Martelella endophytica: one gene and its partner. The protein of the gene in region 2 interacts with the protein of the main gene of each other region in a pairwise test. Links are inferred from orthologs where the notes say so. Each region holds a gene or a part of one and is shown on either strand. Other genes may lie near its edges.

The links. Proteins that work in one complex are often made in the same cells at the same time.
Region 1: the proteins of rpe (region 2) and eno interact in binary tests that used the Escherichia coli proteins (3 or more experiments, as listed by UniProt). The link is inferred for Martelella endophytica from one-to-one orthologs.

What each region holds. Positions count from the first base shown.
Region 1 is NZ_CP010803.1:3,621,490-3,624,746, forward strand. The notes cover bases 391-3,257. They hold eno (phosphopyruvate hydratase), read right to left. Parts: upstream 2,528-3,257; coding sequence 1,253-2,527; downstream 391-1,252. Other genes in these bases: gor (glutathione-disulfide reductase), read right to left, coding at 391-1,098; kdsA (3-deoxy-8-phosphooctulonate synthase), read right to left, coding at 2,730-3,257. Also shown: more of gor, read right to left, coding at 1-390. UniProt on the Escherichia coli protein: Catalyzes the reversible conversion of 2-phosphoglycerate (2-PG) into phosphoenolpyruvate (PEP). It is essential for the degradation of carbohydrates via glycolysis.
Region 2 is NZ_CP010803.1:3,107,995-3,111,764, reverse strand. What follows is about bases 781-3,770. They hold rpe (ribulose-phosphate 3-epimerase), read left to right. Parts: upstream 781-1,916; coding sequence 1,917-2,624; downstream 2,625-3,770. Other genes in these bases: purB (adenylosuccinate lyase), read left to right, coding at 3,466-3,770; TM49_RS14205 (DUF2259 domain-containing protein), read left to right, coding at 2,667-3,377; TM49_RS14215 (ABC transporter substrate-binding protein), read left to right, coding at 841-1,914. Outside these bases: TM49_RS14220 (flavin reductase family protein), read right to left, coding at 80-571. UniProt on the Escherichia coli protein: Catalyzes the reversible epimerization of D-ribulose 5-phosphate to D-xylulose 5-phosphate.

The sequences.
Region 1 (3,257 bases), 510 kb from region 2 along the record:
TTCATAGCGTTCGGCCGCGACATCCTCCGGCAGGCCAACCGTGCCGATTTCCGGCTGGGAGAACACAGCCGTCGCGATCAGGTCATGATCCGGCTTCGTCGGATTGTTCTTGTACTCGGTCTCGATGAAGCACATAGCCTCGTGGATCGCGACCGGGGTGAGCTGGACCCGGTCGGTGACATCGCCAAGTGCCCAGATGTAATCGACATTGGTGCGCGAGTAGTCGTCGACGACGATCGCGCCCTTCGCATCCAGCTCGACGCCAACCGATTCGAGACCGAGGCCCTTTGTGTTGGGTAGCCGCCCGAGCGCCATCATCACCTTGTCGACATTGAAGACGTCACCGTTGTGGGTCACCGCCTTCAGCCGGCCATCCGCTGCCTCGGCAACGTCAACGATCGTATCGCGGCAGACGACGCGGATACCCTTCTTTTCCATGGCTTCACGCAGGTTGGTGCGCATGTCCATGTCGAAGCCGCGGAGAATCTCCTCGCCGCGATAGATCAGCGTGGTCTCGACCCCGAGACCGGCAAAGATGTTGGCGAACTCGACGGCGATGTAGCCGCCGCCGGTGATCGCGATCGACTTCGGCAGTTCTTCCAGATGGAAGGCCTCGTTGGAGGAGATGCAGAGCTCGGATCCCGGCATTTCCGGGTGCGGATTGGGACGCCCGCCGACCGCGATCAGGATCTTCTCGGCTGTCACCTCCCGACCGGAGGAAAGCAGGCGCACGCGATGTTCGCCGGCAAGTTCGGCCCGGGTTTCCAGAATTTCCGCGCCGTTGTTCTCCAGGCCCTTGCGATAGAGCCCTTCGAGACGGGCAATCTCCTTGTCCTTGGCGGCGATCAGCGCCGGCCAGGAGAAGCTGCTTTCGCCAACCGTCCAGCCATAGCCTGCCGCGTCCTCGAAGTGTTCGGGATACTGCGAAGCATAGACGAAGAGCTTCTTCGGCACGCAACCGCGAATGACGCAGGTGCCGCCGAAGCGGTATTCCTCGGCGATAGCGACCTTTTTGCCCATGCTTGCGGCCAGGCGCGCGGCGCGCACACCGCCGGATCCGCCGCCGATCACGAAGAGGTCGTAGTCATACTGGGTCATGGGCGCGGTTCCTTGTCTTGGGACTTGGTTCGGGGCTTATCCTGGGAGGATTCGGATCGGGCTCATGTATATGGCGTCTTGCGCACAAAAATAAAGCCCGCGGTGCGACACCGCGGGCTCTTTGTCGAAATGGCTTTCGACCGGCTGACCGGGCTCAGCCCTTCAGGATCGAACGGCCGGCGAAGACGGCCTGGGCGCCGAGCTCTTCCTCGATGCGGATGAGCTGGTTGTACTTGGCCAGACGGTCAGAGCGCGACAGCGAACCGGTCTTGATCTGGCCGCAGTTGGTGGCAACCGCGAGATCGGCGATCGTCGCGTCTTCGGTTTCGCCGGAGCGGTGCGACATGACGCTGGTGTAACCGGCCTTGTGGGCGGTCTCGACGGCGTCGAGCGTTTCGGTCAGCGAGCCGATCTGGTTGACCTTGACGAGCAGCGAGTTGCCGACGCCCATCTTGATGCCGTCCTTCAGGCGCTGGGTGTTGGTGACGAACAGGTCGTCGCCGACGAGCTGGCACTTGCCGCCGATCAGCGAAGTCAGTTCCTTCCAGCCGTCCCAGTCGTCTTCGGCGAGGCCATCTTCGATCGAGAAGATCGGGTAGCGGCCGATCAGATCGGCGAGATAGGCGGCCATTTCGCCCGAATCGAAGGTCTTGCCTTCGCCTTCCATGACGTACTTGCCGTCCTTGTAGAATTCGGTCGAGGCGGCATCCATGGCGAGGTAGACGTCGTCGCCCGGCTTGTAGCCGGCCTTTTCGATCGACTTCATGACGAAATCGAGCGCCGAGGTGGTGCTTTCCAGAGCCGGTGCGAAACCGCCCTCGTCACCGATCGCAGTGTTGTAGCCACCGGCCGAAAGCTCTTTCTTCAGCGTGTGGAAGATTTCCGAGCCCATGCGAACGGCATCGCGCATTGTCTCGGCGCCGATCGGCATGATCATGAATTCCTGGAAGTCGATCGGGTTGTCGGCATGTTCGCCGCCATTGATGATGTTCATCATCGGAACCGGCAGGAGGTGGGCGAAGGTGCCGCCGACATAACGGTAGAGCGGCAGGCCGGAGGCGGTGGCAGCAGCCTTGGCGGTCGCCAGCGAAACGCCGAGAATGGCGTTGGCGCCGAGGCGGCCCTTGTTGTGGGTGCCGTCGAGCTCGATCATGGTCTGATCGATTTCCATCTGGTTTTCGGCATCCATGCCGACGACGGCTTCGAGGATTTCGGTATTGACGGCGTTGACGGCCTTCTCGACACCCTTGCCGAGATAGCGGGAGCCGCCATCGCGCAGCTCGACAGCCTCGTGGGCGCCGGTCGAGGCACCCGAGGGCACGGCGGCGCGGCCAATGGTGCCGTCTTCCAGATACACATCAACCTCGACCGTGGGATTGCCACGGCTGTCGAGAATTTCACGGGCGAGAATGTCGGTGATTGTCGTCATGTTTGCCTACCTGTCGACTTGTTATTGAATGAACCGCATTGCAGCGGTGAAACGGTCACGCTTTTATTCGCGGCCTTGGGCATCCGCGCGCTTCCAGCGAGATTGCATAATGCAGTTGTTCCACCAGTACTATGACGAATGAAAGATTTTTGACGAGAGCTCCCGAAAAACGCGTAGTGTCCGTCGGCAATTCAGCCGGACTTTACCTGTCCTTTGCAATGGCGTCAAAAGCCAAGAGCTTGTCCAGAAGCCTGGGCATGTCCTTCAGCGGTACCATGTTGGGGCCGTCGGAAGGGGCATTGTCCGGGTCCTGATGGGTTTCGATGAAAACGCCGGCAACGCCGACGGCGACGGCCGCCCGTGCCAGCGTTTCGACGAATTCGCGCTGACCGCCGGTAGAACCGCCCTGCCCGCCCGGCTGTTGCACCGAATGGGTGGCATCGAAGATCACCGGCGCACCGGTCGAGGCCATGATCGGCAGCGAGCGCATGTCGGAGACGAGCGTGTTATAGCCGAAGGAGGCGCCGCGCTCGCACAGCAACACGTTCGGATTGCCGCTGTCGACGATCTTGGCAAGCACGTTCTTCATGTCCCAGGGTGCAAGGAACTGTCCCTTCTTGACGTTGATCACCCGTCCGGTCTTCGCAGCCGCGATCAGAAGATCGGTCTGGCGCGACAGAAAGGCCGGGATCTGCAGAACATCGACGACGGTTGCAACCTCGGCGCACTG
Region 2 (3,770 bases):
TATGCGATCATTCTAATGTGATGATGCTTTTTTAGTCAAGCCTTGTTTTCGAACAAATTGATATTCGCCTGACGCAGGGCTACATCGAGCAGTAGCCGCGATCGAAATAGATCAGCGGCTTATCGGCATCGCCAAGACGCACGCCGATAACCTCCCCGATGAGGATCCAGTGCGATGCCACCTCCCTGGCCTCGATCAGCCGGCAGTCGAAACTGGCAAGCGCACCGACAAGCACCGGCGCACCGCTGCCTGAAAGATCCCACGTCGCTTCGGCAAAGCGCTGTTCGGTTGAAAGCCCTCCAAGGCCGGAAAAGGCATCGGCAAGGGCGCGATGGCGGGTTCCGAGCGTGTTGATGGCGAAGTTGCCGGCTTCCGCAAACAGGCCGTTGCGCGGATTGTGGCGGTTGACGCAGGCAAGCACCGTCGGGGGCGCATCCGACACGGATGTGCAGGCGGTCGCCGTGACGCCGCGCATCATCCCCCCGGCCGCCGTCGTGACGATCTGCACATGGCCGGCGTAGCGCGCCATCGCGTCACGGTAGGTCTTGGGAGATGAATTCTCGTCATGCATGCTGTATCGGCCCCGAAAATCCTGAAAAAGCGCAATCCTGAGCGCTTGCCCGGCTACTTACGGCGTTGCCCCCTCCCATTGCAAGGGGTATGACTAGCGCGACGGCCAGCAAACCCTATGCCGAACCGCGCGGAACGAAGCACGGATCGAAGACGTTAGTCGCCACCGGGGCCGGCCGTCACCCCGCGATACAATTGCGGGAAATCAAGGAGATAGAGCATTATCGGAGATAGAAGAGGACGAAAATGCTCCAGCCTCAACGGACTTTGATGACGTTTCAGCGCGCCGCCACCCTCGCCGTGATCTTGCTTGCAGCCCCGCTTCCGGCAGAGGCCGCCAATGCCAGAATCGGCGTCGTCGCCCCGGCATCGGGGGAATATGCCGTGCTCGGTCAGCAGATCCTGAACGGCGCCGAGTTGCAGGCAGGCCCGTCGAATGCTGATATCACCGTGGTCGAGGAAACCTGCGAGGAAGGAAGCGGCACCGACATCGGCGAAGCTCTTGCCGAAGCGGATGTCGACGTGGCCATCGGCTTCCTCTGCTCCGAAACGCTAACCGGTGCTCTTCCGGTGCTGAAAACCGCCGGCATTCCGGCGATCACGCTCTCGGTCCGCTCGATGCCGCTGATGAACGACGCGCTTGCCAATGACTGGCCGCTCTGGCGCATGGCCCCGAACGAAACCGAGCAGACCACGGCCATCGTCGACTTCATCATGTCGGAATGGGCGGACGATCCGGTTGCGCTCGTCGATGACGGTACGATCTATTACCGCGAGCTGGTCAATGCCGTACGCAACGCCATCGAACAGCGTGGGCTGAAACCCGTGTTCGTCGATACCTTCCGCCCGGCCCAGGAACAGCAATTATCGCTGGTGCGCCGCCTCGCCCAGGCGGGAGCCCGGCGCGTGCTCATCGGCGGCACGCGCGGCGACATTGCCATCATCGCCCGCGACGCGGCCGACCAGGATAGCGCGCTCACCATTCTTGGTGGGGATGCGCTGATCGCCGCCGAAACCGAAGTGCCGCTGAGGGACGGGGTTCTCGCGATCGGCCTGCCCGAATACGGCGAATTTCCCCCGGCCGCTGACCTGGTGGCGCGCGCCGAGCAGGCCGGCATTGTTGCCGAAGGCTATTTCGTTCCTGCAGCATCGGCCGTTGAACTTGGTGCACAGGCGGTGGCAGCAGGTAACCCGGCATCGCTTTCCGGTAAAACGTTTGACACTTTCATGGGTCCCCTCACCTTCGCGGAGAACCACGAACTTACCGAAAACCCGTTCATGCTGCTCCGCTGGCAGAACGGGCAGTTCGTACCGATGTTCGATTCGGAGCGCCAGGCGGACTGAGCATGCAACACCGCCCTGACGGGCGAAACTCAAGGAATACGGCAGTGAAACGTCCCCTGCGCATCGCGCCCTCCATTCTCTCGGCTGACTTCTCGCGCCTCGGCGAAGAGGTGAAGGCCGTTGTCGACGACGGCGCCGACTGGGTCCATCTCGATGTCATGGACGGCCATTTCGTGCCCAACATCACCTTCGGCCCGCCGATCATCAGCAAGCTGCGCCGGCATACCGATGCCGTGTTCGACTGCCACCTGATGATCGCGCCGGCCGATCCGTTCCTGGAAGACTTCGCCAAGGCTGGTTGCGACCGCATTACCGTGCATGAAGAGGCCGGCCCGCATCTGCACCGCTCGCTGCAGACGATCCGCAATCTCGGCAAGAAGTCCGGTGTGGCGCTCAATCCGGCAACCCCGGTCTCGATGATCGAACACGTCATCGACGATGTCGACCTCATCCTGATCATGACCGTGAACCCCGGTTTCGGCGGCCAGGCCTTCATTCCCGCAACACTGGAAAAGATCCGTCAGGCAAATGCCCTCATCGGCGATCGGCCGATCGAACTGCAGGTCGATGGCGGCATCGCCCCCGATACGGTCGGGGCGGTCACCGAGGCCGGCGCCAATGTACTTGTCGCGGGTTCCGCCATCTTCGGCAAGGCCGAGGGCGGCCGCTACTCGGCCGCGATCGAGGCTCTGAGGGCCGCCGAAAAATAGTTCTGCACAGCGCCGCAATGCGGTGACGAGAAGGAGAGAAGAATGGCCGGAGCGCCCCTGTTTGCCACCCTGTCCCTCATTGCCGGCCTTGCGGCCGGCACCGCGTCAGCCGGCGATTTCGCGACCTTCGTTCCGATCGGATTCTCCGACGACGGCAAGGTATTCGCCTTCGAGGAATACGGTGTTCAGGACGGGTCCGGCTTCCCCTATTCCAACATCTTCTTCATCGACACGGAGAATGATTCCTTCCTCGACGGCACGCCCTATCGGGTGCGTCTCGACGATGAGGCTGCGACGGTCGGAGGAGCGCGTGCCGCAGCCGTCGGCGAGGCCATCGGTCTCATCCAGCAGTATAGCCTGCTTGATCATCCCGGCTGGCTCGCCGCCTTCAATCCGGTGACGGAGGAGGATACCGGAGACACGCTGGACTACCGCAGCCACCCCAATCTTTCGCCGGTCTATCAGCTTTCGCTGGAGGACTTTCCGCTTCCGGCGCGATCGGCCTGCGCCGCAGTGACCGAGGATGGCCGCGGCTATCGCCTCACCTTCACCCCACCGGAGGGCGAAAGCCGCGTACTTCACGCGGACGACCGCATTCCCGCCAGTCGCGGCTGCCCGCTTGGCTACCGACTCGGCGGCGTGATGACCTATCTCGACGCCGGTTCGCCCGTCCATGTGGCGCTCGTCAATGTGCTGACGCAGGGCTTCGAAGGCCCGGATGGACGCTGGCTCGCCCTCCCCTTCAAGCCCTGAGGGCGATTTATCCGGCCGAAAAGATTTCATTTGTGACGGAAATGTTCTATGCGCATGCGCAAAGACAATCCTGAAGGACGAGCCCTCGATGATACCGCGTTATTCCCGCCCCGAGATGACGGCCATCTGGTCGCCGGAAACCAAGTTCCGCATCTGGTTCGAGATCGAGGCCCACGCCTGCAACGCGCTCGCCGAAATCGGCGTCATTCCTGAAAGCGCAGCGAAGACCATTTGGGAAAAGGGAAGCGCAGCCACCTTCGATGTCGACCGCATCGATGAAATCGAGGCCGTCACCAAGCACGACGTCATCGCCTTCCTGACCCATCTTGCGGAAATCGTCGGCCCGGACGCCCGCTTCGTGCACCAGGGCATGACCTCTTCCGACGTGCTCGA